Linked DNA regions of Prochlorococcus marinus str. MIT 9312. Each later gene encodes a partner of the first gene's protein in a complex. Links are inferred from orthologs where the notes say so. Each region holds a gene or a part of one and is shown in the gene's direction. Other genes may lie near its edges. The genes, in order: lpdA and PMT9312_RS02075.

Region 1 (16,182 bases):
GTCATGAATATTAAACAAAAGTGAAAATTTACTTTTTAATTTCTTAAGAAATAAAAATTTAATAAATAATTGATCAAAATATTAATGTAATTAAAATGTAGTTGATAACAAATTATTTAAATTACTCATAGAAAATACTTTTTTAAAAATAACTAGTAAAAACAATAATCTAGTTAAAAGATTTAGGTCCTTTAAAAGAGGGTTCTCTAGAAAAGAACAAGATTTTTTTTGCATAGAGGGTACTCATCTCATTGAAGAATTGTTGAAGTCTGGAAAAACTCCCTCCAAAATTTTAGTTACCGAAAAATGGCTAAGAAAGAATGAAAATCTAAGCAAAAAGCTTCAACCGTCATTAATAAATATTGTCTCAGAGGAAGTCTTAGCATCTGCGATTTCAACGATTAATCCAGATGGGATAGCAGCTTTGGTAGAGATTTCATCAATACCTAATTATCAATTTAATATTAAAGATGATTTTGTTCTTGTTCTCGAAAGGATTCAAGATCCTGGGAATATGGGTAGTCTTTTCAGAACTGCTCTAGCTGCTGGCGTTGATGCAATTCTTTTAGCTGGAGGTGCCCATCCATTAAGCCAAAAGGTATTAAGGGCATCTTCTGGCGCAGTTTTTCATCTGCCATTTTTAAGATTTGATGGAACTGAAGAAGAAATATTAAATTCTTTATGCAAGTCTTTGTATGAATTATCAAATGTAGGATTTAAGATTTTTACTACTAGTAGCCATAATAAAAGTTCAAAAAAATCTTCAAAACCCTACTGGGAAATTGATTGGACTAAGTCTACTGCCTTGATTTTGGGTAATGAGGGTCAAGGTATTCATAAAAAAATTCAAGAAGCTTTTAATGAAACAATTACAATTCCGCATAGTGAGCTTGTAGAATCATTAAATGTGGCTTGCGTTGCAGTTCCATTATTACTAGAACGAAAAAGAGTCGCATACACCTCTAATACGTAGATAAAAAGTGACTGATTCAAGTTTTGATTTTGATTTAATCGTAATAGGAGCAGGATATGGAGGTTTTGATGCCGCTAAACATGCTGCTGGTAAGGGACTGAAAGTCGCAATAGTAGAATCTTCTGACATGGGAGGCACTTGTGTTAACAAGGGGTGTGTCCCCTCTAAAGCTCTTTTGGCTGCAAGTGGAAAAGTCAGAGAAATTGCTGATTATGAACATTTAGCAAAATTTGGTATTCATGCTTCCCCAGTAAGGTTTGAAAGATCAAAAATTGCAGATCATGCAAATAATTTAGTTTTAAATGTTAGAGAAAATTTAACAAAAACTCTCAAAAGGAGTGGAGTTGAAATTATTTTGGGCATTGGCAGAATTGAAGGAAATCAAAAAGTAGGTGTAAGAGATAAAAACGGAATTGATAAAATCTTCACATGTAAGAATATTGTTATAGCAACTGGTTCTTCTCCTTTTGTTCCTCGTGGAATAACTTTGGATAATAGGACTGTATTTACTAGTGATGATGCTGTTAAACTTGAGTGGCTTCCAAGATGGATAGCTATTATTGGAAGCGGATATATAGGATTGGAATTTGCTGATGTTTATACTGCGCTAGGTTGTGAAGTTACCATGATTGAGGCTTTGGAAAATATTATGCCAACATTTGATCCAGACATTACAAAAATTGCTAAGAAGAATCTTATTCAAGCTAGAGATATAGACACAAAATCAAATGTCTTTGCTACAAAAATAACACCTGGATGTCCTGTGAAAATAGAACTGACAGATGCAAAATCTAAAGAAGTTGTAGAAACTTTAGAAGTTGATGCCGTATTAGTTGCAACTGGCAGAAGTCCTAATAGTAATAACTTAAATCTTGAGTCGGCTGGGATAGAAACAGTAAAAGGTTTCATTCCTATAGATGATCAAATGAGGGTTAAGAATGGTGATGAAATAATACCTAACATTTGGGCTGTTGGAGATGTAACAGGCAAACTAATGCTTGCCCATACAGCTGCAGCGCAAGGTACTATTGCTGTTGATAATATTTGCGGTGGTAACGTCGAAATTAACTATAAAAGTATCCCTGCAGCAACCTTTACTCATCCTGAAATAAGTTCAGTTGGTCTCTCTGAAGCAGAAGCTAAAGAGATATCTGCAAAAGAAAATTTTACTTTGGGAGTTGTCAAAAGTTTCTTTAAGGCTAATTCAAAAGCATTGGCTGAATTGGAGAGTGATGGATTGCTAAAGTTGATTTTCAATAAAGATAATGGGAAAGTATTAGGTGCTCATATTTTTGGGTTACATGCAGCTGATTTAATTCAAGAAATTTCGAACGCTATTTCAAGGAACCAAGATGTAATTGAATTATCTACAGAAGTTCATACTCATCCCACTCTTAGTGAAGTGGTTGAGGTCGCATATAAACAAGCGGCTTCTCAAATAAAATAATCCCTATAATTAATGGAGATAAGACGCAGGCCACCAAATCCAACAGTAAGGGTAGAAAATTTAGAATATGCCGTGCCTCATAGAGAAGCACAAGCAAAAAATATTCTAGAAGAAATTGTATGGCACAAGGATATTGAAATTAAGAATTTTAAAAAAATAGTTTCTTTAGAAGATCTCATCAAAAAGATTGAAAACCTTCCAGATCCCAAAGATTTTTATAAAAATATCTTGGAGTCAAAAATAAAACCAGGATTAATTGCTGAAATAAAAAAAGCTAGTCCGAGTAAAGGAGTTATTAGAAAAGATTTTAACCCTGAAGACATAGCAATTTGTTATGAAGAATTAGGAGCATCATGTATCTCAGTACTTACCGATAAAAGGTTTTTTCAAGGTAGTTATGAAATACTCGAAACTGTAAGGAAATCAACTAATCTCCCTCTACTCTGCAAAGATTTTATTATTTCTGCTTATCAGATTTATAAAGCAAGGGTATCTGGTGCTGATGCAATATTATTAATCGCTGCGATTTTAAGTGATGACGATTTAATTTATCTAAAGAAAATAGCTGATAATTTAAAGATGAGCGTTCTTGTTGAAGTCCATAACGATAATGAATTAGAAAGGATACTAAAGTTAAAATCTTTTAATTTGATTGGAATAAATAATAGGGACTTAAAGACTTTTAAAACGGATTTAAAAACATCGATAGAATTGATGCATATATATGCAGATATATTTTTAAAACAAAATATTCTTCCCATTAGTGAATCTGGAATTAATTGTGCCCAAGACTTAGAATCGCTTAGATCTATTGGGATCAAGGGAGTATTAATTGGTGAAACTTTTATGAGAGAAAGTGATATTGAAAAATCTTTCAAGAAATTATTTAATTCAATTTAATTTTGACTTCAAATCGTGCTATAAAATTAATTAAACAGAGTTGTACTGAATATATATGCAGACTGTAATTTTAACAGGTATAGTTGCAGGATTTGTGCATGTTGTTAGTGGCGCTGATCATCTAATTGCAATGGCACCAGCAGCGATTAATGATCCCCGAAAAGCTCTTAAAAATAGTTTCTCATGGGGCTTAGGACATTCTTCAGGAGTCCTCTTGTTAGCTTTTATAGCGATTTTTATTAAGGATATTACGCCATTAAACAAATTTTCCAATTTTGCTGAATTCCTAGTTGGAATTTCTCTCCTAATTGTTGGAGTATTTGCTATAAAAAATTCTTTTCAATTAAGTATCCATTCTCATTCCCATAAGCATGAGAATGGAATTGCCCATCGTCACTTTCACTTTCATGTTAAGGAACAAAAAAATAATAATAAGCACTCACATGCTTTGACAGGTTTAGGCTTGCTACACGGTATAGCTGGAGGTTCGCATTTTCTTGCAGTTCTTCCTGCTTTAGCACTACCTTTAACAAGTGCTTGCTTATATTTGATTTCATATTTGATTGGTTCACTAACAAGTATGAATCTTTTTACTTGTTTAATATCTTTTACCACCTTTAAAGCAAGTCAAAAATTTATTAAAAGATTAAAAGCTATAGCAGGAGGGCTTTCCTTTTCTTTGGGATTATTTTGGATTCAAAGAAGTGCTTCTGTTTTTTTGAATTAAAAAATTTTTTAGTTTAGGAATAATTAATTTAGAGGTGACAATCCCAATTATTTTTTCGTTATTGATTAATCCAAATTTATTACTATCTTCGCTAAATTCAATATTGTCGCCAAGAACCTCAATATTATTTTGATTCACTGAATTTATCCTTTTAATTAGGTTTTTATTTTTAAGTGGATGATTAAAAATAACTATTTGTCGATTTTTTAGTATTGATTTATTCTTTTTATATTTTTTAAAAAATACGATATCTCCTTCTTTTAGGGAGGGCAACATAGAGTCACCAGCTATTATCGCGGTTTTTCTTAAACCTATGAAAAATAAAATAAAATCAAAAAAACTTTTGAAAATAATTCTGATTAACTAGCTTTTACAAAAGCGTCTGATCTTCCTTTTGAAGCCCAGAAAATATTATGAATCTTTTCTACATAACTCATGAGTTCTTCAGCTTGAGCTAAATCAATATTAACTTTGCATGCACTGCATAATTTGGCCGCCTTCCAAATAGTTTCATGTAAGTCCGGATAAGTTTCTAAATGAACTGGTTTAAAGTAATCTGTCCACAAAATTAGAATTTCTTTCTTTGTTTCTTTTGCTTGCTCTTCTTTAACTGCAACATATCTAGAAAATGTATTACTGTATGTAGCCCATTCTGCTGAATCAGTACTAGAAGGAACTTCTAGTGCAATAAGTTTTTTTGTCATTGATAAAACTGCTTCAGCAGCAACTCTCGTAGATGCTGGATCATAAACACCACAAGGACCATCACAGTGAGCATGGACTGTCATTGGGGATTTTTTATCTAGAAAAGAATTGATGAATTTACTTAACATTTCAAATATTTGGTGTTGTATATATATTACTTGGCGATTAACTAAATTGAAAAGTCTTAAATACTTTTCTTACTTAATTTAATTGACTTTTAATAATTCAACTTCAAATATCAAAGTTGCATTGGCGGGTATAACATTTCCTGCCCCTCTTGATCCATATCCAAGTTCCGGAGGTATTGTTAATTTTCTTTTGCCTCCAACTTTCATGCCTACGACACCTTCGTCCCAACCTTTTATTACTCGTCCAGCACCTAAGGGAAAGCTGAATGGAGCTCTACCGATACTGGTATCAAATTTTGTCCCGTCTTCTAAAGTTCCTGTATAATTTACTGTAACTGTTTGCCCAGCACTAGCTTCATCTCCTTCTCCATTTACGATATCCGAAATAATTAGACCACTTTCTGTAGTCCTTGAATTGCTTTCTGATTGTGTTTCTTCTGCCATAGCGAAAAGTATAGGATTTGGATCTGATGGGTCTAGCTCAAATAAATTATTATTTGAAACATTTGATGATTTTGCAACAGGTGTTTTTTGAATTAACTGAGTTTCTGATTCGGCAGCATTAACAACTTGTGGTGAATTAAATTGACTGAAAAGAGTTAATGAAACACAAAAAACAAAAACCGCAAAACTAATAAAGACTTCTTTCACTTAAATTTTGAAAGTTACTAAAACTAATCTTACAGAATAAAGGTACAATAAATGCGTGATTATAAATTTAATTTCGTAATTTTAGATTGTTAATCCAGACTCAAATTAAAAGTTTAAGACAATATTTTTACCCTTGTTTAGGTGGGATTTTAGGAGGAATTTCAGTCTCAACTCACTTTTGGCTGATTTTTATGCCGATATCTTTATTTATTTTATGGGAGGGAAGTGAAAGAAAAATAGCAAATTTTTGGTGGGGTTTTTTCTTTGTTTTGATAAGTCATTCATGGTTATATGATCTTCATCCATTAACATGGCTCGGGTTTTCATGGTTTGCAAGTTTAATAATTGCGATTTCAATATTATTATTTTGTGCTTTTTGGGGTGGGTTATTAGTTTATTTATGGGGGCTGTTAGTTGAAATGATTCTCTGGAGAGAGGATGTTTTTAAAATGAAAATTATGCCTTTAACCATAAAAGTATTTTTTTTATCTTTGACTTGGGGGATTGGTGAATTGATACTTTCTCAAACACCTTTTTTCTGGATAGGTTTAGGAGAGAGTCTTATCCCAGGAGATATTTATCTTGCTGTTTTGGCAAGATGGATTGGTGCAAGTGGTTTATGCGTATTACAAATATTGATTGGGTTTTGGATTTTTTTAAGTCACGGTAGATGGAGAAGAAAACTTCATTTTAAAAAAATATTTATTTTTGGACTTTTGATAATTGTTTTCTTACATTTATTTGGGGCCCTAACAAATCCAATAAAAAGAAATTCTGAATTTCCTGTGGCTATTTGGCAAACAAATATCCCAACTAGAGAAAAATTAAAAATAGATGATGAGTTTATTAAAGAAAAACAATCTATAGCTCAAGAATATGCTTTAGCCAATCAAGCAAAACTACTTGTTGCTCCTGAAGGAACTCTATCTAATAATTTTTATTTTTCTAAAGGCATTAAGGTTAATACTTTGGTAGGAGGTTTCAGAAATTTAGATAATGAGTTGAGAAGTTCTTTACTCGGATTTCAAATTGGAGATAAATCTTTTACCTCTTTCATAGATAAAAATAGACTTGTTCCATTAGGTGAAAAAATACCTAGATTTCTAAATAGTTTTTCAAGAGGATTATCTGCAGTAGGAGGAATTCAACCAGGCTCTGATTCAAGATTTTTCGATCCTAAATTTACACCCCCATTAGCAGTAGCTATCTGTTACGAAATTAGTGATGGAGTGAAAATAAGAAAGGCTATTAATAGCGGTGCAAAACTAATAATTACTGTAGCAAATTTAGATCCCTATCCAATTAAGCTGTATAATCAATTCCTTTCTTTGGCTAGGTTAAGAAGTATTGAAAATAAGAAAAATAATTTACTCGTATCAAACACAGGCCCTTCGGGTTTGGTTCAGGATGATGGAAAAATAATTCAAATGCTAGATTTAAATGTTGAGCAAAATGAAATAGTGTTCCCTAATTTTTCATCCGAAAAGACTTTCTATACAAAATTTGGAGATAACCCTATTTTAATTTTGTTTATATTTTTTATGGGATTAAATATCTTTTGGAAAATTAATTAATTAATTAATTAATTAATCCACCACCTAATAAAATTTCCCCTTTATAAAAAACTGCAGCTTGTCCGGGCGTTACCGAACTTTGACTTTCTTCAAAAATTAATTTAAATGTATTCGCTGGATTATCTGAATTTTTCATAGGTATTAAAGTTCCTTTTACTGGATGACTTCTATATCTGATTTGTGCTTCTACTTCTATCTCTTGCTTAGGTTCTTCTATTGAAACCCAGTTAACCTTACTAATTATTGCTTCTCTATTAAATAGATCACTTTTATCTGCCACATAAACAATGTTTTTTACCCTGTCTAAACTTTTTACATATAATGGTTCAGGCCAAGCAATGCCCAAACCTTTTCTTTGGCCTATTGTAAAGTGATGAATACCATTGTGAGTGCCTAGGACTTTCCCATTTACATGTATTATTTCTCCTTCTTTGGGTTCAATGTGTTTGTCGATAAATCTCTGCATTGATCCATAATGCTCAACTAAACATAAATCTTGACTTTCTGGTTTTTGAGCGGTTCTAAGGCCTAATCTCAGGGCTTCCTTTCTAGTTTCTTCTTTTTTCATTTCACCAAGAGGAAATACTAATCTGCTTAGTACTTCTTGTGAAAGAGAATAAAGAAAATAACTTTGGTCTTTGTTCTCGTCAGTACCTCTGAGCAGAAGGAAGTCCTTAAATACAAAGCTCTTGTAATCAAGTGTTTCAGCATAAGATGATTTTTTTATCCTTGCGTAATGTCCTGTCGCAATATGAGTAAAGTCTTTTTTGTTTATTGCGTAATTAAGCATCTCTTCAAACTTCACATTCTTATTGCACATCGAACATGGAAGTGGAGTGAATCCTTTCTCGTAGCCTTCAGTAGTTTTTTTAATTACCTCTCTTTCGAAAATTTCTCTTGAATCTATTATTTTATGATTAATTCCTAAATCTTCACAAAGGCCAGCAGCATCTACTAATCCTTCAGAACAACAGGAGCCTTGTCCTTTCATTAGCCAAAGAGTTAGTCCCTCAACATCCCAGCCACTTTCTACAAGAAGAGCAGCTGAAAGGGAACTATCTACGCCACCAGAAAGACCTACAATAATATTTTTCTTCTTTTTAGTTTTATTATTATTAGAAAAATTGTTCTCTAATTTTTTATCCTTTTGTGTCTTTAACATGGAAATTTAAATTTTTGAACAGTACTTCAATTGCTTTGTACTAATTATGAACGAAATTATATGGCCAACAATTGACTCAAAACATTTAATTGTTGATTCAAAGCAAATGTTGATACTAGAGAAAGAAATGTTTTCTGATGGGATGCCCCAAGCAGCATTGATGGAAAAAGCTGGTATCCAAATTAGTAGATGGCTTTTAAAAAGGAAACCTCTTCTAAAGAATGGAATAACTGTTTTAATAGGTCCTGGGCATAATGGCGGGGATGGTGCCGTAATAGCTAGAGAGCTTTTTTTGCAAGGATATTTAGTTAAGGTATGGTGTCCATTCCCAATAAAAAAAACATTAACAATTGACCACGTTAATTATCTTACATCTATTGGTGTCACAAAATTAGAAGAGGCCCCCGATGCGAATGGGAAAGAACTCTGGATTGATGCTGTTTTTGGTAACAATCAAACAAGAAAAGTTGATATTAAATTAATTAAATTATTTAATCAGAAATTTCATAACAAATATGGCAAGGTAATAAGTATTGATATTCCTACAGGATTATGTCCTGATAAAGGAGAGCCTGTTTTTGATGATGCAGTAAAGGCAGATTATACTTTAGCTGTAGGTCTTAATAAAATTGGGTTAACGCTAGATTCTGCTCTACCTTTTATTGGAGAATTGAACCATATTGATGTTGGGGTACCTATTAGTAAATTGTCCAATGTTGAAAAAAAGATTTTTAAGGTTACTTACAAAGATTTAAAAAATATTGATTTACCTTTTCTACCAAAAAATTCCAACAAATATAAAAGAGGAAGAACATTATTAATCGCCGGGAGTGAAAAATATCCTGGCGCTGCATACTTAGCATTAAAAGGGGCCATATCAAGTGGAGCAGGTTTTATCTCTGCTGTCCTGCCAGATTTGGTTGCTGAATCTATTTGGCAAGTTGCTCCAGAAATAGTTTTAAAAGGAACTATGCAATCTAATCAAAATGGAAATGCATCTTTATTAAGTGCATTAAAGAATATTGATTTAAGTGCATTTGATTCATTAGCTGTAGGTCCAGGGATAGGAATTGATAGTGATGATTGGGAAAAATCAAAAGACTATCTTTTGAGTTTTGAAGGATTATTGATCTTGGATGCAGATGCACTCAATAGAATCTCGGAATCTAAATTAGGATCAAAATTTTTTTTAGGGAGGAAATTCAAAACATGGATTACACCTCATAGCAAAGAGTTTTCAAGGTTATTCCCTAATATCAAAGGTGAGACTAATGTTGAAATAGCTCTTAATGCAGCAAAAGAATTTAATATAAGTGTTTTGTTAAAGGGAGCTAATAGCACAGTCGCTGACAATAAAAAAGCATGGCAACTTTTTGGAACCGATTCTCAGACAGCCAGAGCAGGATTGGGTGATCTTTTATCTGGATTTGTGGCGGGCAGTTCTGCGATTGATTTAACCTTTAGTAGAAATATAACAACCGAATTTTTTGCTAAATATGTACTTTTGCATTCATTTGCTGCATCAAAGTGTAAAAAGGGATCAAATGCATCTGCAATTGGTGATGAATTATCTAAACTAATGAGAAATAGGAAAACGAGACAAATATCTTGAAAGAAACAATTTAAGAGAGTTATTTTTAGTTTTAAACACATAAATAAACAAATATTACATGAAATCTGAAGCGCGCATTAAATATTCCGCTATTTTCAAAAAAATGTAGGAAAGTTTTAATACCTTGATTTAGGTCATAAAATGGTTTCAACATTAGGAGTTCCAGCAGAACCACCAAAGAGAAGAGGTAATGATCCGATAAGCTGGTATTTGCAAAATATCGGTAGGGTTCCTTTGTTAACTCCTGCTGAAGAGATTGAATTGGGCAATCAAGTTCAGAAAATGATGATTCTCACCGAGGATGGTCAATTAAATGAAAAAATTAAAGAATTTACAACGCAGCAAAAAAGAATAATAAAAATTGGTAGAAGAGCTAAAGAGAGAATGATGAAAGCTAATTTAAGATTAGTTGTCAGTGTCGCAAAAAAATATCAGGGCAAAGGACTCGAACTTCTTGATTTAGTTCAAGAAGGATCTCTTGGTTTGGAGAGGGCTGTTGAAAAATTTGATCCTACAAGAGGATATAAGTTTTCTACTTACGCTTTTTGGTGGATCCGACAAAGTATGACAAGAGCAATTGCTTGTCAATCAAGAACAATCCGTTTACCAGTTCATTTAAGCGAAAGATTAGCCGCTATACGAAAAGTTAGTAGGGAATTAGCTCACAAACTTGGTGCGATGCCAAGCAGAATTGAAATTGCAGAAGCAATGGATATTGATGTTGAAGAATTAGATTCTGTCTTAAGACAAGCTTTATCAACAAGTAGTTTAGATGCTCCAGTTAATGGTGATGATGGCAGGAGCTTTTTAGGTGATTTAATAGCAGATAGTAATACTGAAGAGCCTTTAGATAAAGTTGAACAGAAAATGCATCAAGAACAACTTGGGAAGTGGTTAAGCCATCTAAGCGAGCAAGAGCAACATGTTCTTAAATTAAGGTTTGGGCTAGATGGGAATGAAAGACATACTCTTGCTGAAATAGGAAGATTATTAGAAGTTTCTAGGGAAAGAGTTAGACAAGTTGAACTAAAGGCATTAAGAAAATTAAGAAATTTAACCAGAAAATTACCCAGTGGGATTTAATCTAATCTTCAGCCCAAATATATTTAGTTAATTCTTGTGAAGGAGGTTCAGGTGCTTCTAAAGCATTTTTAACTGACTCAGATATTTCGGTATCAATTTTCTTCTCAATAATTTTTAATTCTTCTTCCGTTGCAAATTTACCATTAATAATTTCGTGGGCTAATTTCTTAATGGGATCTCTTTTACTCCAAAACTCTTTCTCTCTTTCAGACCTTAATTCATCTGGATCTGCAAGAGAATGTCCTCTGTATCTATAAGTCAAGCATTCTAAAAGTGTGGGCCCTTCTCCCGCTCTAGCACGCTCAATTGCTCTTTGTGCCGCTCCTCTCACTGCTAATACATCCATCCCATCAACTTCCTCGCCATGCATTCCAAAAGCAGAGGCTTTTCTCCAGATTTCAGGATTGCTAGTGGCTCTATCGTGAGCCATACCAATAGCCCATTTATTATTCTCAACAACAAAAATTATGGGTAATTTCCATAATTGGGCCATATTTAAACATTCAAAAAACTGCCCATTATTGCAAGTCCCATCTCCAAAGAATGCTGCAGTTACAGAATCACTACTATTATTGCCAGCAACTTCCTTTTTGTATTTACTTGAAAAGGCTGCACCTAAAGCTACTGGAATTCCTTCTCCAATAAATGCATATCCTCCTAGTAAGTGATGCTCTTTTGAAAATAAGTGCATGGACCCCCCTCGGCCTTTGCTACAACCTGTAGCTTTACCAAAAAGTTCACTCATTACTTCAAAGGAGGGAACACCAGCGCTTAGTGCATGAACATGATCGCGGTAAGTGCTACAAAACCAATCATGTTTCTTTCTCATAGCACCAATTACTCCCGTGCTTATAGCCTCTTGCCCGTTATATAAATGAACGAAACCAAACATTTTCCCCCTGTAATACATTTCTGCACACTTATCTTCGAATCTTCGACCAAGCGTCATGTCTTCATAAAGAAATAATCCGGTTTCTCGATCTAATTTGGCTTTTTTTATGTCTTGAAGATTTGAGATTCTCTCTACATGTGTTTCCAAGAAAAATACCTTAATGAAGTTTTGATTTGTTAACATTCTAAGCTGTGAAGGGCGATTTTCATTATTTTTTTTTAAAAGTCTATAAGACCTTATGAAAAAAATTTTTAACTTGATAAAATTTGTCTAAGAATTTTCAATAGGATAATTGTTTGGAACTCCCTTTAGACCATTTTCGTTTAATTGGCGTAAGCCCCTCTGCAACCTCTGAGGAAATATTAAGGGCGTTTCAATTACGGCTGGACAAAACGCCTGATGAAGGTTTTACTTACGAAGTTTTAACCCAAAGATCGGAGTTGCTTCGCCTAACTGCTGATTTACTTACAGATCCAGAAAGTAGGAGAGAGTACGAAAATTTGTTATTAAATGGGGCATCTGGACTGGAGTTTTCCTCAAATAGAGAAGTGGCAGGATTAATACTTCTTTGGGAATCGGGTTCCCCAAAAGAAGCGTTTAAAATCACAAGAAAAGCATTACAGCCGCCACAAACTCCAGCTTTAGGAAGTAGTAGAGAAGCTGATTTAACTTTATTGGCTGCTTTAACAGCTAGAGATTCTGCAATTCAAGAACAACAGCTTAGATCCTATTCAAACGCTGCAGACTTTTTACATGAGGGTATACAACTTCTTCAAAGAATGGGAAAGCTTGGAGAAAGAAGGAAAGAACTTGAAGAAGACTTGGTTGCTCTGCTTCCTTACAGGATCCTAGATCTACTTAGTAGGGATTTAAATGAACAGGAGTCTCATAAAAAAGGCTTAACTATGTTGGAAAATTTAATAATTAAAAGAGGTGGCTTGGAAGGTAATAATAAATCTGAATATGGAGATTATCTAAATCAGCAAGAATTTGAAGCCTTTTTTCAACAAATAAAGCCGTATTTGACAGTTCAAGAACAGATTGATTTGTTTCTTGAATTACAAAAAAAAGGATCATTAGAAGCAGGATTTTTAGCTTTTCTATCCTTGTCAGCAATTGGTTTCTCAAGAAGAAAGCCGGAAAAATTATTTGAAGCCAGGAGAATCTTGAAGAAACTGAATTTATCAGGTCTTGATTCAATGCCTCTTATTGGTTGTCTAGACTTGCTTTTGGCAGATATTGATCAGGCATCTGCAAGGTTCTCTAGCAGTTCTGATGAGAAATTACGGGATTGGCTTAATAATTATCCAGGAAATAAGTTAGAAGCGATATGTGTTTTTTGTAAAAATTGGTTAGAGAATGATGTTTTAGTTGGCTATAGAGATATTGACTCAAAAGAGGTGGATTTAGATTCTTGGTTTGAAGATAGGGAAATTCAAGAATTTATTGAGAAATTAGAAAAGAAATCAAATAAAACTACAATCAAATCAAATCTTCAGAATCAACAGATTGAAAAAGAATCTTATACAAAAATTACTGATGCTTTTGATAGTAATATAGCCAATGCTGATGAAAGGAGATTACCTTGGCCAGGTGGGATAAAACAAGAATATGAAAAACTTGACTTAGAAGAAAATAAATTTAATGAGGAAATATTTAAAAATAAACCAATAGAGTTTTATAGGTACTTAATTGAAAAAATTGCTGAATTAAAGTTTAGTTTTGGGGAATTTTTGAAAAATCAAGAGTTTAATAATAATTCACCTTACTTAATTTATCTATATGCGTTTTTGATATTATTTGCATTTGGTATTGGGATTGGATTTTTAAGAAATAATTTTAAAAATTCAATTCAAGATAAAACTGTTACGGATAAACCTTTAATAGCTGTAGATAAAAATGAAAAGGTTATAGATAAAGTAATTATTAAAGAAATCAAAAAAGACTCTCTAAATGAATTGAAGCCTATTATTAAAAACCCCAATGCCAAGAATTCCTTTCAGGTTAAAGAAGTCAATCAAGCCTCGCCTTCTTTAGAAGATATAAGAAATTTAATTAATGTTTGGCTTATAAGTAAAAGTAATTACTTAGCTGGAAAGAGTGAAATTAATCTCTCCAAGATTGTTAGTAATGGTTTGATTGACAGAACAATTGAAGAAAGAAAAAATGATATAAAGAAAGGAATATACAAAGAAATTAATTCCCAAATAATTAAGATAGATTTGGAATCACAAACTTCTTCGAGGATAGTTGTTTTAGTTGAATTAAATTACTTAGAAAGAATAATAAAGAGTTCTGGAGAGTTTGTTAATGAAACATCGTTGACTCCTCTAAAAGTCAAATATATTTTGGGTTTTTCTAATAAATCATGGAAGTTGGTTGATTTTGTAAGCGGCCTGTAAATATAAACTTCTAGATCATCTATAATAATTAAAATTACTTTTTAATAATGTTTGATGAACTCTCATCACGCTTTGAAGACGCAGTAAAAGGTTTAAGAGGCGAGGCAAAAATTAGTGAAAACAATATAAATGATGCCTTGAAGGAAGTTAAACGAGCATTATTAGATGCCGATGTTAGTTTATCTGTAGTAAAAGAGTTTATATCAGATGTAAAAGATAAAGCTATTGGAGAAGAAGTGGTTAGGGGTGTAAACCCAGGTCAAAAATTTATAGAAGTTGTTAATAAAGAATTGATTAATATTATGGGGAATGAAAATTCTCCATTAAATGAAAATCAAAGTAGTCCTACTGTAATTTTAATGGCTGGACTTCAGGGAGCTGGTAAAACAACTGCGACAGGAAAATTGGGCCTTTATCTGAAGGAAAAAGATAAAAAAGTTCTTTTGGTGGCTGCAGATATTTATCGACCAGCAGCTGTAGAGCAACTTAAAACATTGGGCAGTCAATATGATTTAGAAGTTTTTTCGGCGAAAGAAAAAAATAGCAAACCAGAGGAAATAACAAAGGATGCATTGAATTATGCGAATGAAAATAATTTTAACTCGATCATTATTGACACTGCAGGAAGATTGCAAATAGATGATTCAATGATGAGTGAAATGGTTCGGATAAAAGAAGTTTCTAATCCTGATGAGGTTTTGCTTGTTGTTGATTCTATGATTGGGCAAGAAGCTGCTGACTTGACAAAGTCATTTCATGAAAAAGTAGGTATTTCAGGAGCGATATTAACAAAGTTGGATGGAGACTCAAGAGGAGGCGCAGCTTTATCAATAAGAAAAATAAGTGGTAAACCAATTAAATTTATTGGTGTAGGCGAAAAAATAGAGGCACTGCAACCATTCCATCCAGAAAGAATGGCCAGCAGAATTTTAGGAATGGGCGATGTATTGACATTAGTAGAAAAAGCCCAAAAAGAAGTTGAGCTTGCTGATGCTGAAGTAATGCAAAAGAAACTCCAAGAAGCAACTTTTGATTTTAATGATTTTGTTAAGCAAATGAGATTAATTAAAAGGATGGGTTCACTTGGTGGATTGATAAAGTTAATACCTGGAATGAATAAAATAGACGATGGGATGATAAAAGATGGTGAATATCAACTTAAGAAAATAGAATCTATGATCTCCTCTATGACTCTTGAGGAGAAACAAAAACCTGAGGTTCTTGCTGCTCAACCTTCAAGAAGACAAAGGATCGCTCAGGGTAGTGGATATGAAGCAAAAGATGTAGATAAAGTATTGGCTGATTTTCAAAGAATGAGAGGTTTCATGAAACAAATGTCGAATGGAGGAATGCCAGGAATGGGAGGAATGCCAGGAATGGGAGGAATGCCAGGAATGGGAGGAATGCCAGGAATGGGAGGAATGCCAGGAATGGGAGGAATGTCAGGAATGAGTAGTAACAAACCGATGAAAAAACAAAAAAATAATAAAAAGAAAAAAGGGTTTGCTGATTTATAGTTTCTAAATTCTTACCTTTAAATGATATTATTATTAAAAACGTATTAATTTAAGATGATTAAGTTGCGCCTTAAGCGCTTTGGAAAGAAAAAAGAAGCAAGTTTCAGAATTGTTGCATGCAATAGTACTTCCAGAAGAGATGGTAGACCTCTACAAGAGCTAGGTTTTTATAATCCAAGAACTAAGGAAACTAGGCTTAATACGGAAGCTTTGAGGATAAGACTTACTCAGGGTGCGCAGCCAACTGATGTCGTGAGGAATTTGTTAGAAAAGGGAGGGTTATTAGAAAAAAAAGAAAGACCCTCAATTGCAATAGGTAAAGCAAAGTTAGAGAAGGAAAAAGTAGCTAAAGCTAAGATCAAAAACGAAGAAAATGATAGTAGTAAAGCTGAAAGCGATAGTAATGAAG
Region 2 (16,116 bases), 930 kb from region 1 along the record:
AATAGGGATAATAGTTTTTAGTTGAGCAGCAACATTATCTGTTGAAATCACTATTCCTGCTCCATTATCTAAAACTTCACCATCAGCCCCAGCATCTGTGGCTATACATGCAGTGCCAGAAGACATTGCCTCTAAAAGTGATAATGACAAACCTTCTACTAGGCTTGGTAAGAAAAATACTTCTGCTATTTGCATTATCGCTACTCTTGTTTCTAAATCTATTTCGGCACCCCACCAAATTAATTTCTTTTTACTTAGGTTAGAAAAACTATTTTCAAGTGTTGGCTTCATTGGTCCATCTCCAACAATAACTAATTTACAATTTTTCTTTTTTGTTTGGCGCCAAGAACGTAAAAGTGCTTGGATATTTTTCTCATTGGCAATCCTTCCCATATATAAAAAGATTCTTTCATTTCCTAGTTTATTTTTTACCTGATCAAATTTTTTGCTTTTTTCGCAAAAAGGTTTCCAAATATTTTCATCAACTCCGTTTGGAATAATTATTTGTTTTTCTTTAGGTACTCCTAATTTCTCAAGAACATTTCTTTGAGTTTCAGAAAAAATGATTATTTTATCGAACTTTGCTAAAGAGGGAGCATAAAGTTGATAAGTTAATTGTTGAGTACTTGCAGTTAAATTTCTATTTTTTGCATCAAATGGTGGATGAAATGTACCTATAAGTGGAACATTAATTTCATTACAAAGTTCTGGAAGTCTAAAGTCTAAAGGAGATAAAGTTAGGCTTGCATGTACTATGTCAGGTTTTAATCTTTCCAATGATAGCCTTAGCTCTTTTTCTGCTCTTGGCGAAGGTATTGTATAAATTTGAGACTTAATTAAATATGGAAGGCTTACATCAGGATCATTTGCAAGAAATAATGGTTTTGATGAATTTGAATTAGAAGGATTGTCGAAATGGATGAAACTAATTTTATGTCCTCTGGCCTTCAATTCCTTAGTAGTTGAATTACCATAAGTTACATTTCCGCAAAAAGGCGATTTTTTACCCAGCCAGGCAATATGAACCACATTAATTGAATTAGCTATTTATAAAGTTAACAGTCAGACCCGCCATGATCATAATTTTTAAATTTATTAATGTTCATAAAAATGCTAACTATATATTTCCCTCAACATTTTTAGTGAAGATAGATCCTTCTCTAATTGAGTAGAGATCCAAGTCTCAATAATAAATAATATTTTAAGCCAGACTTTTTTAGGTCCCAATAACTCTCCATTAGATTTTATTGGTAATTCGGGGAAAAGAAGTCTTTGTAATAAAGCAACCTCAGATGCATTTATTTTTAGATTACTTTGAGGATCTTCTATTGATGAAAAACCTTCATTTGGCAAATAATAACAATTCCATTCCCAATTTCCTAAAGGAGGAATTATTGGTTCTCCAGTTTTACAGCAATGATGAATTGGTAAATTAATTCCTCCGATGGCTAATAGATGGATTAAAGATTGAATACTAATACAGAGCATTTTAATATCCTCTTCTTTAGAAACTTCATATAAATAAATCCTATCTAAATGAGCAAGAACACAAGATAAATAGTTTTGTTGCTCGTCATCATTACCAACTAATAAAAATGTTAATTCTGTTATTGCTTGCGCGGCTGCAAGACATTCAATATTTTTCCCTAGACCGGCATAGCTTTTTAATATTTTAATTTGCCGTACAGATTTAAGATTTCTTTTTCCAAAAATCTGCAAACTTAAATAATTTAAGGGAGTGGCTGCTGCAAGACTACTTTTTGGACGTCTAGCACCAGGTACTGCTAATCGCACAATCCCCCGCTCATCTGTGAGGATAGTAATTAATCTATCATTCTCGCCTAGCGGAGAAGCTTTAATACAGAGACCCTTTAATCTGCACTCACCAGAACCGGACATTTAAATAACTTTTACTTCTTCGAATATCTCACGAAAATTAGAAGTCCCTATGAAATTAATTCCAGCATCCAACAAATCAATAACTTGATTTAGTTTTCTAAAACCACCTACAATTTTAATTTGATTTTGGTTGCCAGTTATTTTTAAAATTTCTGCTACATCATTAAATGTAGTTGGAGGACCAAATCCGTCTCCGAATTGAAAATTTTTTATTCCTAATTCTAGAAATATGTCTATAGCATTATACAAAATTTTTTCTTCTAGTTTTGATTTATTTATGATTAATGTAACTGGTAATCCGGATAATTTAACTTGCTCAATTTCAGCAGCAAAAGTTTCTGAATTTTTCTTGGATAAATTGATAAAGTTTGGGATATACTCAATTCCGTTTGCCCCTTTATCTTTTGCAAAACAAACTAATTCTTCAATAAATGAAACTGGCATATCTGCTAAAGGATAAGAAATGAGCGCGTTTATATTTGCGCTGTAATTACTTAAACAGTTTTTTAAATCAGATAAATAATTAAGAGAAGTAGAAATATTCTTGATATTATATTTTTTTATTAAATCGCAATTTGCACAGAAATCATCCCATGTGAGGTATGGGTTAATAATAATCGCATGAATTTTCTCGTTTAATTCATATTCAATATTGGGCATTTAAATTTAAAGTTATTTAGATTGAATGAGTCCATAACCTCCATGATTTCTTTTATATATAACTTGAAGTTCATTGTTTTTCTTATTTCGAAAAACATAAAAATCATGATCAATTAGATCTAATTGTTTTCTTGCTTCTTCTGATGAAATTGGGTTCATTTCAAAGTATTTATTTTTAATAGATGGCTCAGGCAGACTAGCTTCCCTTCCTTGTTTAAATAAAGTTTTATCTAAAACGTTTGAATCCGCACTTTCAATTGGGAAAGACTCATTATTTTTAAATTGATTAATATAGTTTGTTTTATAGTTTCTTTCTTTGTATTTACGCAATTTTCTACAAAGTTTATTCGAAACTAAATCAATGCTTGAGTAAAGATTTTCAGTTTTTTCTTCAGCTCTAATTACAGTACCATTTGCAAAAATAGTAACTTCTGCAGTTTGCAATGAGACACTTGGGTTCTTTTCTATTGAAAGGTGTATGTCTGCTTCTTTCACGATATCCTTATAGTGATGTGTTGCTTTTTCTATCTTTGCCTGAGTATATTCTTTTAATGCTCCAGTGAGCTCAAGATTCTTTCCATGGATTAAAATTTTCATAACAAATCTAAAAATATTTACTTACTTTCTAAATCTACTTAAATATGGTTAATAGAACAGCAATAATTAAACAACCTGATAATATTTCTTGTTTCAATGATGTTTATAAATTGCAAAAAGAATATCAGGAGGCATTAATTTTAGATAACTCAAACCCTGATTTTATTTGGATAGGTGAGCACCAACTCTGTTATACCTTGGGTAGGGGATCTAATTACGATAATTTACTATTTTCGTTGAATGATGAAAAATATGATGTTTTTAAAATTGATAGAGGCGGTGAGGTTACTTGTCATATGCCTGGCCAATTAGTAACTTACTTAATTTTAGATTTGAAAAATTTTAATAAAGATTTAAATTGGTATTTAAGAAAAATTGAAAAAATCATTATAAAAATTCTTGGAAATTTTAATATAGATTGTCACTTAAAAAAGGGTTTTACCGGTGTTTGGATAGAAAATAAGAAAATTGCTTCAATTGGAATTGGGTGTAGAAGATGGATTACGATAAATGGATTTTCAATTAATTTTAACTGCGAATTAGAAAATTTTAATAAAATTGTTCCTTGCGGAATTGAGAATTGTTTAATGGCAAATATGATAGATTACAATAAAAATTTAAATATTAAAGAAGTCAAGAAAATTGTTAAAAAAATCATTCAGGAAGAATTTAATTTTGATTTTGTATCAAAATAGAAATCAAAATTCCTAAATAAATTTAATATGGGTAATTTTGCGTATTGGCCTTCAGCTAAATCTTTTTATGAAAAAGATAAATTTGCTAAAAATAGAGATTATATTGAGAATATTAATCATATAGATCAAATTTGGGAAAATTTAAAATTCAAATGTGGCGATACTCTAGCTGTTTATGATTTAAGAGGAAAATACAAAGAAAAATTCTCTTATTCTGAGCTAGCTGATTTAATAACAAAAGCCTCTTTTTCTTTTAAAAATTATGGGTTAGTAAAAGGTGATGTAGTTACTTTAATATCTGAAAATTCTCCAAGATGGCTCATAGCAGATCAGGGCTTAATGCGTTTAGGAGCTATTAATGCAGTAAGAGGTATTAATTCTCCTTCAATAGAACTTGACTATATTTTGGAGCACTCTAATTCAGTAGGACTAATAGTTCAATCTAAGGAGACTTGGCTAAAGTTAAATAAAAAAGAAGAACTAAAAAAAAGACTGAAATTCATCATAAATTTAGAAGATGAACAATTTGAAAGTTTAATAAGTTGGAGTCAATTTATAAGTGAAGGAGAAAAAGAATATTCTCAAAATAAAATTACTGAAAAATGTAATTTAAGCATTGATGACGTTGCTACTATTCTTTATACCTCTGGGACAACAGGAAAACCCAAAGGTGTGCCCTTAACACATGCAAATTTTTTACATCAAATAATTAATTTAGCCCATATCGCTGATCCAGGGCCTGGCACTTCTGTATTAAGCGTTTTACCTATTTGGCATTCTTATGAAAGAAGCGCTGAATACTTCTTCTTTTCATGTGGTTGTACTCAATACTATACAATCCCAAAATTTCTTAAGGATGATATTACACAAATCAAACCTGTTGTAATGGCCACTGTACCAAGACTATGGGAGGCGATTCATGATGGTTTTTTTCAGGCTCTAAAAAAAATGCCGTCTAAGAAGCAAAAACTTATTAAGTTCTTGATAAGTAATAGTTCTGTTTTTAAAATAAGTCTTAGAAAGATAAGAAATTTGGATATCTTTCAAACAACTTTCATAGCAAAAATCCCCTTACTGTTTTCTGTGCTTGGTAGATATCCTCTTCATAAGTTGTCTAGTGTGTTTTTATGGCCAAATATTCTAAGACAACTATGTGGGGAAAAACTGAAATTTCCTATTAATGGAGGAGGCGCTTTGCCAGAACATGTGGATCTCTTTTTTGAATCTTTAGGTATAGATGTTTTAGTTGGATACGGACTGACAGAAACCAGTCCAGTATTAACTTGTAGGAGAAGAGAATTAAATGTTAGAGGATCATCTGGTCAGCCTTTAGCATTTACAGAAATAAAAATAGTGAATGAGGATAAAAAAAAGATTTTGAAGTTTAGAGAAGTTGGAAAGATCCTTGTAAAGGGACCACAAGTAATGAAAGGTTATCTTAATAATGATTTAGCTACAAAAGATGTTTTATCAAAAGATGGTTGGTTTGATACTGGTGATTTAGGTTTTCTTATACCAAATGGTTCTCTTTTTATAACAGGAAGAGCTAAGGATACAATCGTGCTTTCCAGTGGTGAAAATATAGAACCTAATCCTCTAGAGACCGAAATCCTTAGTTCTGAATTTATTAATCAGGTTCAACTAGTGGGGCAAGATAAGAAATGTTTAACAGCCCTAGTAGTTCCTAATGTTGAATTGGTTAAAAATAAGTTTTTGGAAGAAGACCTATCAAAATTAAACTTGAATAAGAATATTGGTATATTTTTTAAATCGCAAATTAATAATTTGCTTAAAGGTCGATTAGGAGCAAGAACAGAAGAACAAATATTAGATTGTTATTTTGTAGATCCTTTTACTTTGGAAAATGGTTTGTTAACGCAAACTCTTAAACAAAAGAGAAAAGAAATAGAAAAACAGTATTCATCACAAATAGAAAATATGTATGAAAACAAATTTAGTAAGAAAATTTGATCTGTTCTATCTATATTTAGAAAGTAAGTTTATTTTTTATGGAAACAAAAAACTCAATATCGATAAAACGCTCCATAGCTATTAAAGCTATTGTTACGCCAACTTGGAAGGAGGATGCTGAAAAAGAATTAAGCAAAGCAATTTCAAACATTGACCAGCAATTGTCACAACTTGAGCAGGAGGGGCAGCAAATAGTAAACAATATTAGATCCCAGTCGGTTAATCCTTTAGATCCAAGGGTTCAAGAACAGGTTGGTCAGGTGCAACAACAAGTAGCAGCAAAACGAAATGAAATTGAAGAACAGAAAAGAAATCTTCTTCAACAACAGAGTCAAGTTCGCGAATTAAAGATGGATGAAATTGTTGATCAAGGACAAGTTGATAGTTTCTGTGATGTCACTGTGGGCGACAATCTTATTGAAAAAATGCAAGTCTCAATTACTGTTAAAGACGGAGTTATTCAATCTATAGATAATAATTAGGGAAAAGAATTAGTATCTCTAATAAAAATAAATCCTCATTAAGATAATTGTAAATTTATATACGATCTAAATTATTACTTTCTTAAGTTTTAAGAGTTCCCACTGTGATCATGATTTCGTATAATTAAATCAAGAGTTTAAAGGGTTTTAAATCATAAAAACTTTAGAAAGTTTGATAGAAATCTTTTAAAACTTATGCAATAACAATTTTCTTATGTCTCACGAAATATTCATGCCTGCCTTGAGTTCTACCATGACAGAGGGCAAGATTGTGGAATGGTTGAAAAATCCTGGAGATAAGGTTGAAAGGGGTGAATCTGTCCTAGTTGTTGAATCTGATAAGGCAGATATGGATGTTGAATCTTTTCAAGATGGATATCTTGCAGCAGTTTTAATGCCTGCTGGTAGCACTGCACCAGTAGGGGAAACTATAGGTCTTATTGTAGAAAATGAGGATGAGATAGCTTCTGTTAAAGAACAAAATAAAGGAAATCAACCCGAAGTTTCTAGTTCGGATAAACTTGAATTGGTAAGCAATAAAACCGAAGAAAAACCGGAAGTACATAATGAAAATGTTAAAAAAGAAGAAAAAGAAGTCGTCTTAAAGAGTGAAAAGTCAGCCCCATCTTTTAATAGTGATCAAATTAATGCTGCTACAAGTAATGTTTCTTCAAGGGTAATTGCATCTCCAAGAGCTAAAAAACTTGCCTCTCAAATGGGTGTTGACTTAGCAAAAGTTCACGGATCTGGACCTCACGGAAGAATTCAAGCAGATGATATTTTAAAAGCTAATGGTCAACCTGTATCTATTCCATGGATAGGAGAGGGTAGTTCTCCTGCAAGTATTCCTGGTGCAAATTTACAAGTTGAAAGTAAACCAGAAACATCAGGAAATAGTTTTGGTAATCCTGGAGAAACAGTGCAATTTAATACTCTTCAAAAAGCGGTAAATAAAAATATGGAGTCTAGTTTGGATATTCCATGTTTTAGGGTGGGATACTCTATAAACACAGATAAATTAGATAATTTCTACAAAAAGGTAAAACAAAATGGAGTCACTATGACTGCTTTACTAGTAAAGGCAGTTGCAAAGACAATTAAGAAACATCCTCAAGTTAACTCAAGTTTTTCAGAAAATGGAATTTCTTATCCAGAAAATATTAATATTGCTGTTGCCGTCGCAATGGAAGATGGCGGATTAATAACTCCAGTTTTAAAAGAACCTTGCAATACTGATTTATTTGAATTATCTAGGGAATGGAAAGATTTGGTAAAAAGATCAAGATCAAAACAATTAGAACCTGATGAGTACTCAACAGGAACCTTTACTTTATCTAACCTTGGTATGTTTGGAGTTGATAGATTTGACGCAATTCTACCCCCAGGTACTGGTGCTATTTTAGCGATAGCATCATCGAAACCAACTGTTGTTGCTAATAGTGATGGCTCAATATCTGTTAAAAAAATTATGCAAGTAAATCTAACCGCTGATCACAGAGTGATCTATGGAGCTGATGGTGCTTCATTCTTAAAAGATTTGGCTTCCCTGATAGAAAATGAGCCAGAGACACTTGTATCTTAAATTTAATTGATTTCTCAAATTAATAATGAAGAAAGAGATTATAAGCTTGAAGCTTATGATTACTTTCTTGATCCTTCATTAATTGCTAGTAAACCTTCTGCAATAAGGCATGAATCAAGATTGATGATAGTTAGAAATAGTGTTTTAGAAGAGGACTGCTTAACTAATAAATTTACCAAGAATCTTTTAGATGAATTTAGAGAAGGCGATCTTGTGGTTGTAAATAATACTAAAGTAATGAAGGCAAGGTTAAAGGTTGAATTAGAAAATAGGACGTTAGTCGAATTATTAGTTTTAGAAAGATCCGATGAATGTGTTTGGTTATGTTTAGCAAAGCCTGCAAAAAAGTTAAAAATAAATAGAAAATTAAAATTAAAATCCCCTTCTGAACAAGATATTAATTTGATGGTTGATGGGGTTGATGAAGAAACTGGAGGGAGATTTATTAAATTTCCGGAAAACATAACTGATCTCAATTCAATGAATAACCTTCTTGATAAATACGGGGAAATTCCTCTCCCTCCTTATATAAAAAATTCCGAGGAAGAATCTTTTCACGAGAACAGTTATCAAACTGAGTATGCAATTAATCCAGGGGCAGTTGCTGCCCCAACAGCTGGTTTACACTTAAGCAAAAGTCTTATTTCCAATCTAAAAAAAAAAGGTGTAATAATCTTGCCGATTACTTTGCACGTGGGTTATGGAACATTTAAACCAATTGATCAAGAAGATTTAACTAACTTAAAACTTCATAAAGAATGGGTAAGTGTTAATAAGGAAGTAGTGGAGGAAATAAAAAGAATAAAGAAAACAGATAGAAGAATAATTGCTATTGGGACAACTAGCGTAAGAGCTCTTGAAAGTTGTTATTCTCACGAAATTAATGACTTTATTCCCATAGCAAAGTATGTAGATTTAGTAATTAAGCCAGGTTATAAATTTAGGGTAGTTGATGGATTATTAACTAATTTTCATCTTCCTAAAAGTTCGTTATTACTATTAGTAAGTGCAATGATTGGTAGAGAAAGATTATTAGATTTGTATAAAAAAGCCATAAAAGAAAAATTTAGATTCTTCTCTTATGGCGATGCTATGTATATTTCACCAGATTCATTACTGGAGAAAAATAGATTTAAGCTTTGACTGGTTCTTGAATGATTCCGCTTGGAACTTCATTAAACATAATTGATGATAAATATCTCTCTGCTAAATCAGGTAGAACAACTACAATAATTTTTCCTGCATATTTATCTTGTTCAGCTAATCTAACAGCAGCAGCAGCAGCAGCTCCACAAGATATTCCAACTAATAGACCTTCTTCTTTTGCTAATCTAAGAGCCATCTCAATTGACTCGTCATTTGTTACCTGTTCAACCTTATCAACAATTGATAAGTCTAGGTTCTTAGGAATAAATCCTGCTCCTATTCCTTGGATTTTATGTGGTCCAGATTTAACCTCTTCCCCATTCATTGTCTGTGTAATAACAGGACTATGCGATGGTTCTACAGCTACAGAAGTAATATTTTTACCCTTCTCTTGCTTAATATATCTTGAAACCCCTGTAATTGTTCCGCCAGTTCCAACCCCTGCAACTAAAACATCAATTTCACCATCGCAATCATCCCAGATTTCTGGTCCAGTTGTTTTGAAATGAATTTCAGGGTTTGCTGGATTATCAAATTGACCAGGCATGAAATATTGAGAAGGATTACTTTCTGCAATTTCTTTGGCTTTAGCTATTGCTCCAGGCATACCTTTAGAAGCCTCTGTTAAAACAATTTCAGCCCCCAACACTGCCATAACCCTTCTTCTTTCAATTGACATAGATTCTGGCATTGTAAGGATGAGTTTATAACCTCTTGCTGAAGCAGTAAAAGCTAGAGCAATTCCTGTATTTCCAGAAGTTGGCTCAACAATCGTTTTATCTTTTGTAAGCTTCCCACTTTTCTCTGCATCCCAGATCATGTTTGCGCCAATCCTACATTTGACACTATAAGCAGGGTTTCTACCTTCAATTTTTGCAAGTACTGTAGCTTTTGCGTTTTTAGTAACTGATTTTAATTTTACTAATGGAGTGTTTCCAATAGCAAAACTGTTGTCCTCATAAATTCTTGCCATTTATATATTGAGAAAATATATTTTAATACTAACTATTATTCAGAAAAAGAGTATATAAGTTTCTATACGGTAAATACTAGGAATTTAGAAATTATTTAGTGCTTCAGAAAAGGTTTCCCATAATTGATCTTGGTCCTCTAATCCAACTGATACTCTAATAAGGTGCGGGGGTATACCAAAACTTTCAGCCCAATCCAACTCATCATAATGAGCAAGTAAAACATAAGGACAAACAAGAGTAAATTTTGTTCCTAAACTAGGCCCTTTGGAGATTTGTAGAGAATCATAAAAATTTTTAGCTTTGTTCAATCCTCCATTTAATTCAAATGATAATAAGCAGCCGTATCCTCCATCCGAAGTAAGTAAAGAATTAAAATTTGGACAATTTTCAGGATGGAAAATATTTTTAATCTCACTGTGGTTCTCTAATCTTTTTTTTAATTCTAAACATGCTTTATTTTGTTCAAAAACTCTTTGATTTACATCTCTACTAACTTTCTCAAGATAAACTATATCTCCATCTGAAAGTATTGGAAGATTAATTTCCTTTAATGCATTTCTAAACTGATAAATCCATTTGCTTTTTGGATTTAGTATTAATGATCCAGCAAGAATATCACCACTACCTGAAAAAATTTTTGTAAGTGAAGTAAAAACTATATCTGCATGTTCTAGGGAATTTATATTTATATTTGAACCAATTGTATCGTCAACGATTAAAGGAATATTTAATCTTTTTGCTATTTTTGAAATTTTTTTAATGTTTACACATTTGAGCATTGGATTACTTGGTAGTTCAATAATTAATGCTGATGGATTTATTCTTTTGATTTCTAATTCAATATCGGTGCAATTTTCTTCTGTAATTAACTTGGCTCCATAAAAGATATTCATTGGTAATTTAAGTACATCTACATATGGAAAACCAATTTGGAGTGTTGGTTTAGCTGGAAATAATTTATATATGATTTCTAATGATGTATGCAATGCAGACATTCCAGATGAAGTTAAGTGAATATCATTAGAGTTTATTTTTGTAGATTTAGAGATTCTATTTTTTATTCTTTGATAACATTCATTTACGTAAGATTTTGGAGGTCTATATTCAAGGCCTAGTTCTACCGCAGCATATCTTGAAGATATACCAAGACCAGTATGTTGCCAAAAATATTTTGCATAAATACTTCCTTCCTTTTCAGTTATTAAAAAAGCTAAATTATGTCTTTTTTCTATAAATGAGTATTGTTCAGAAGTATTCCTATCAATGTATTTTTTAGCTTTAAAAGCTATGCTTTCATTCGGATATGGCCAGATACTTTTATTATTGTAGTAATTTTCTTTTTTTACTTTTTCGCATAATCTTTTCACTATGGGGTTTAGCCCGAAACGTGGGTAGATGGACTTCAATAATTTTATGCATTCTTGATTTTTTTCCTCATAATTTATTACATCATTCCAAGTTGGTAATGCTACAGAAACGGCATGAATACTATCAGGAATAGAATATCCTAACTCTAAATTTTTCCATATAGGGTTTTTAAGTAAATCTCTCAATTTTCAAAATTTATTTAAAGCAAATAAAATATCCGAGATTAAATCGTTTGCATCTTCACATCCAATTGATAATCTGACAAGGGCATCATCTATCCCTAGTAGATTTTTCGTTTTATCATCCACAGAAGCATGAGTCATTGTTGCCGGGTGACAAATTAAACTTTCAACTCCTCCAAGGCTTTCAGCTAGCGAGAAATATTTGAGAGACTTGCATAATTTAAAAGTATCCTCTTTATTTAAATTTAATTTTAGGGTGATCATCGAACCTCCAGATATCATTTGAGATTTTGCTAAATTAAATTGCGGGTGTTTTTGATTAAAAGGATAAATTACTTTACTAATTATTTTATGATTCTCTAATTCTTCAGAAATTAATTCTGCACTTCGAGTTTGTTGTTCGATTCTTAAAGGAAGGGTTTTTACTCCTCTAGTAATGAGCCAACTATCAAAAGGAGATGGTTGAAGCCCCAGGGCTTTTTGAGAGAAAAGCATCTTACTATTCCATATCTCATTATTTGTAAGTACTGCTCCACCAAGTGCATCACTATGTCCATTAATGAATTTTGTTGTGCTTACAAGCGATAGTGTTGCGCCAAGTTCCAAAGGTTTTTGAATAAGGGCTGTAGAAAAGGTGTTGTCCACAACTACGGGTATTTGCAATTTATTCGCTTCATCACAAATCGCCTTAATATCAAGCACCTTTAAAAGTGGATTAGTTGGACTTTCTAGCCATATCAAAGTTGGCGCGAAGTTTGAAATCTTTTTAATATTATTTTTATTTGTAAAATCTGTGTATAAAACTTCTACCCCAAATTTCTTGAAAATTTTTTCGAACATCCTCACTGTACAACCATAAAGATTTGATTCGCAGAGTATCTTATCGCCTGATTTTAGTGTTGATGTAATTGCAGTTACCGCGCTAATTCCAGATCCAAAAACTGTACAGTATTTAGAATCTTCTATTGATTTAAGTATGTTTTCTAGAATTTTAAAGTTGGGATTTCCTGATCTGGTGTAGTCGAAACTTTCTTTATTGCCATGCTTGAAAGTAGATGTAGAAAAAATAGGAGGCATAATGCATCCCGTGTCTTCTGCAAATGTTTCCCCATGGTGAATAGATAAGGTCTTAACACCTGGCTTTTTGATATTATTTGTCTTATTTCCCATTATTTTTAAAAATAAGAATTAAGTTAAATCTCTCATTTTTTAAACGAGAGATTTAATAATCCAAAGAAAAGTTGTATTAAACTTTTCTTGAATAATATTCAACAACTAATAGTTCGTTTATTTCAAGAGCAACCCACTCTCTATCGCATTTTCCAGTTATTTTTCCTGTTAATTTAGGTTTGTCTAAATCAAGATGTGGAGGAACATTTGCTAAACCAGGGAATTCTATATTACCTTCTACAAGTTTTTTGCTTGCTTTGTTTTCTTTAATTCCGATTACATCGCCTGATTTGCATTGATAACCAGCAATATCAAGAACTTTACCATTAACAGTTACATGGCCATGATTTACTAATTGTCTTGAGCCTGGAATAGTACCTCCAAAACCTAATCTAAAACAAACATTATCTAGTCTGTTTTCTAAAAGTCTTAGTAGGTTTGTTCCTGTAGATCCTTCTTGCGCTCTGGCTTTTTTTACATAACGTACTAGTTGTTTTTCAGAAACTCCATAATTAAACCTGAGTTTCTGCTTTTCTTCTAAACGAATTGCATATTCTGATCGCTTGCGACGGGCTTGGCCGTGCTGACCTGGAGGATTAGACTTCTTTGAAGCTTTCCTAGTGAGACCTGGTAGTTCTCCCAAGCGACGCGTAACCCTTAACCTGGGGCCGCGGTATCTTGACATAATTTTAAATTAAATAGAAATTTGCAATAAATTGGATAATTGATTAAATTCAATTAAACTAATTACTACTGGAAATAGTATTTTACATCATTAAAGTGTTCAAAACCATTAATAAATCAATTACTTCTATACTTCTTTTTATGATTTCTTTTTATCAAAAGTGGTTTTCACCTTTTTTCGGACCAAGATGCAGATTTATTCCAAGTTGCAGCTCTTATGGATATGAGGCAATTACTAGACATGGTCCTTGGAAGGGAGGGTGGTTAACTTTAAGAAGATTAAGCAGATGTCATCCTTTAACTCCCTGTGGATGTGACCCTGTTCCTGACTAAATGAATGAAAATATTTATTTTTGTTAGGCAGGGATGTTGCCTTTGTGATTCATTAAAAAACAAACTGGCAAAAATAAATCTTAATGAGTTATTCCCCAATCTAGAGGAGCTTAAAGAAATTGATATTGATAGGGTCGATTTATATAAAGATAAATATAAAAAATATGATTATGAAGTACCTGTTATTGCTGTTGAAAGAATTAGGTCCGAGGAGATTATAGAATTGCCTCGCATTTCTCCAAGATTAAAAGATGATCAATTAAAGAATTGGTTTCAAAAAAATATTAGTACCATCCTGGAGAAATAATTTTTTTATATGAGATCTATAAAATTACATAAACTTTTAGATTTGGTAGGAATTATTCCTTCATTAGATTTAATCGATCATGAAATAAATAATATTTCTTTTAACTCTAAAGAAGTACAAAAAGGAACTTTATTTTTAGGTATGCCTGGTTTAAATGTTGATGGAGGAAAATATTGTATTGAGGCAATTGAAAATGGTGCAGAGGCTGCCATTATTGGGTCTGCTGCAAAAGAGAAAATTGGATCTATTGATCGAGAAAGGATTTTGGTTATAGAGGATAATTTAGATTATATTTTTGGTCAAATAGTCGCTGAGTTTTGGAATAGGCCTTCAAGAAAACTTAAACTTATTGGTGTTACGGGTACAAATGGAAAAACGACAATTACTTTTTTATTGGAATATCTTTTAAAAAAATTAGGGAAAAAGACTGCATTATTTGGGACCTTGCTCAATAGATGGCCTGGCTTTTCAGAAGTGGCTCTTCATACAACTGATTTCGCCGATAAACTCCAAAAGAAATTAAATGCTGCTGTTGAGGCAGAATCTGAATTCGCGATATTAGAGGTAAGTTCTCATTCTATTGCTCAAAACAGGATATCAGGATGCGAATTTGAGGCGGCTATTTTTACTAATTTAACTCAAGATCATCTTGATTATCACTCAGATATGGAATCATATTTTCAAACAAAAAGAAAATTATTTTTCCCACCTTACTTAAATGAAAAAGATGGCATTTGTGTATTAAATCATGATGACCATTGGATATCTAAATTATCATCTGATCTTGAAAAAAGATCTTTATTAGTCTCTACAAAGATTACTGAAAGTGAATTTGAAAGTGATGATTTTTTTTTCGTAACAGATAAGAAATTTACTGAAATTGGTTCCACCTGTATTTTTCATACACCTAGGGAAAAAATTCAACTTTTTGTTCCACTTGTCGGTGAATTTAATTTAATGAATGCGATTCAAGCAATAACAATTTTGTATAAACTTAATTTTTCTTTAAAAGATCTATCAAAATTAATACAATCTTTCCCTGGTGCTCCTGGGAGAATGGAGAAAATACAAATTGATAATAATGACGTTTCAAGATCTCTTCCAACAGTAATTGTTGATTATGCCCACACTCCTGATGGATTAAAAAAAGTTTTGCAATCAATTAAAAAACTTTGTGAAGGGAAACTCATAACTGTTTTTGGCTGTGGCGGAGATCGTGATCGTAGTAAAAGGCCTTTAATGGGATCAATAGCTGAAGAGTTTTCTGATCAACTTTTTATAACTTCAGATAATCCAAGATCAGAAGAACCCCAAAAGATAGTAAATGATATTTTGATGGGCATAAAAAAAAGAGAAAAAATAACAATTGAAATTGATAGATTTAAAGCAATAAATGAATCTATTAAATTTGCTAAAAAAAAAGATATTGTTTTAATTGCAGGAAAAGGACATGAAGACTACCAAATTCTCAATGATAAAGTTATTAATTTTGATGATAGAAAAATAGCTTATAAATTATTAAAAGAAAAAAATAAATCTCAATAAAATTTCCTTATCAAATAAGAAAGATCTTTACGCAAATCACAAGAAAATTTTCTTAGAATCACTGGAGTTATTTTTAATAAAATGAAAGGCTTAGCCTTAGTTGTAGGCGCAGGTGGAATTGGAACACAACTAGCTAAAGATTTGAATGAAAGTGAAAAAGATTTAGATGTTGTTTTGTGTGGAAGAAAAAGTGAATTTAATCCTTTTTGGGCATTAGATATAGAGGATTCTCAATCCCTTTTGCAGTTGAAAAATAAAATATCAAATCATCCTTCAAAATTAAGGTTAGTTGTTAATGCTACAGGTAGACTTCATAGTAATTCTCTTCAACCAGAAAAAAGATTACAACATCTTGATATAAAAAATATGATGGAAAGTTTTTCAATAAATGCCTTTTCTCCTATTTTATTAGCTAAAGCGATTGAAGAATTTATACCAAAAGATTTTGATTTTAATTTTGCAAGTATAAGTGCAAGAGTGGGAAGCATTGGAGATAATCAAACCGGAGGTTGGTATTCATA

What was found.
Region 2: the proteins of lpdA (region 1) and PMT9312_RS02075 are in contact, whole or in part, in a crystal structure (PDB 1EBD), measured with the Geobacillus stearothermophilus proteins. The link is inferred for Prochlorococcus marinus str. MIT 9312 from one-to-one orthologs. Residues at the interface, in WP_049624544.1 of Geobacillus stearothermophilus: Pro340, Ser341, Asp344, Tyr345, Arg403, Asp406, Val408, Glu431, Ala432, Gly433, Asp438; in WP_033016211.1 of Geobacillus stearothermophilus: Ile130, Ala131, Met132, Pro133, Arg136, Arg140, Glu141, Asn155, Arg157.

What each region holds. Positions count from the first base shown.
Region 1 is NC_007577.1:1,294,209-1,310,390, reverse strand. The notes cover bases 309-3,200. They hold lpdA (dihydrolipoyl dehydrogenase), read left to right. Parts: upstream 309-980; coding sequence 981-2,420; downstream 2,421-3,200. Other genes in these bases: trpC (indole-3-glycerol phosphate synthase TrpC), read left to right, coding at 2,433-3,200; PMT9312_RS07200 (TrmH family RNA methyltransferase), read left to right, coding at 309-973. Outside these bases: more of PMT9312_RS07200, read left to right, coding at 128-308; more of trpC, read left to right, coding at 3,201-3,320; PMT9312_RS07185 (hypothetical protein), read left to right, coding at 3,376-4,047; sodX (nickel-type superoxide dismutase maturation protease), read right to left, coding at 4,006-4,398; sodN (superoxide dismutase, Ni), read right to left, coding at 4,407-4,880; PMT9312_RS07170 (FKBP-type peptidyl-prolyl cis-trans isomerase), read right to left, coding at 4,959-5,531; PMT9312_RS07165 (apolipoprotein N-acyltransferase), read left to right, coding at 5,618-7,105; tRNA 2-thiouridine(34) synthase MnmA, read right to left, coding at 7,110-8,267; PMT9312_RS07155 (bifunctional ADP-dependent NAD(P)H-hydrate dehydratase/NAD(P)H-hydrate epimerase), read left to right, coding at 8,314-9,879; PMT9312_RS07150 (RpoD/SigA family RNA polymerase sigma factor), read left to right, coding at 10,021-10,962; pdhA (pyruvate dehydrogenase (acetyl-transferring) E1 component subunit alpha), read right to left, coding at 10,964-12,037; PMT9312_RS07140 (IMS domain-containing protein), read left to right, coding at 12,151-14,256; ffh (signal recognition particle protein), read left to right, coding at 14,304-15,773; rpsP (30S ribosomal protein S16), read left to right, coding at 15,828-16,182. UniProt on the Escherichia coli protein: Lipoamide dehydrogenase is a component of the glycine cleavage system as well as of the alpha-ketoacid dehydrogenase complexes.
Region 2 is NC_007577.1:373,048-389,163, forward strand. What follows is about bases 5,877-8,702. They hold PMT9312_RS02075 (dihydrolipoamide acetyltransferase family protein), read left to right. Parts: upstream 5,877-6,518; coding sequence 6,519-7,886; downstream 7,887-8,702. Other genes in these bases: PMT9312_RS02070 (YlqD family protein), read left to right, coding at 5,877-6,304; queA (tRNA preQ1(34) S-adenosylmethionine ribosyltransferase-isomerase QueA), read left to right, coding at 7,893-8,702. Outside these bases: PMT9312_RS02040 (glycosyltransferase family 4 protein), read right to left, coding at 1-1,029; DNA repair protein RecO, read right to left, coding at 1,114-1,899; PMT9312_RS02050 (deoxyribose-phosphate aldolase), read right to left, coding at 1,900-2,559; hpf (ribosome hibernation-promoting factor, HPF/YfiA family), read right to left, coding at 2,572-3,156; lipoyl(octanoyl) transferase LipB, read left to right, coding at 3,201-3,851; PMT9312_RS02065 (AMP-binding protein), read left to right, coding at 3,879-5,822; more of PMT9312_RS02070, read left to right, coding at 5,861-5,876; more of queA, read left to right, coding at 8,703-9,029; cysK (cysteine synthase A), read right to left, coding at 9,019-10,005; PMT9312_RS02090 (PLP-dependent transferase), read right to left, coding at 10,090-11,559; PMT9312_RS02095 (trans-sulfuration enzyme family protein), read right to left, coding at 11,563-12,726; rpsD (30S ribosomal protein S4), read right to left, coding at 12,803-13,411; membrane protein insertion efficiency factor YidD, read left to right, coding at 13,507-13,743; PMT9312_RS02110 (glutaredoxin family protein), read left to right, coding at 13,748-14,050; PMT9312_RS02115 (UDP-N-acetylmuramoyl-L-alanyl-D-glutamate--2,6-diaminopimelate ligase), read left to right, coding at 14,060-15,595; PMT9312_RS02120 (SDR family NAD(P)-dependent oxidoreductase), read left to right, coding at 15,677-16,116.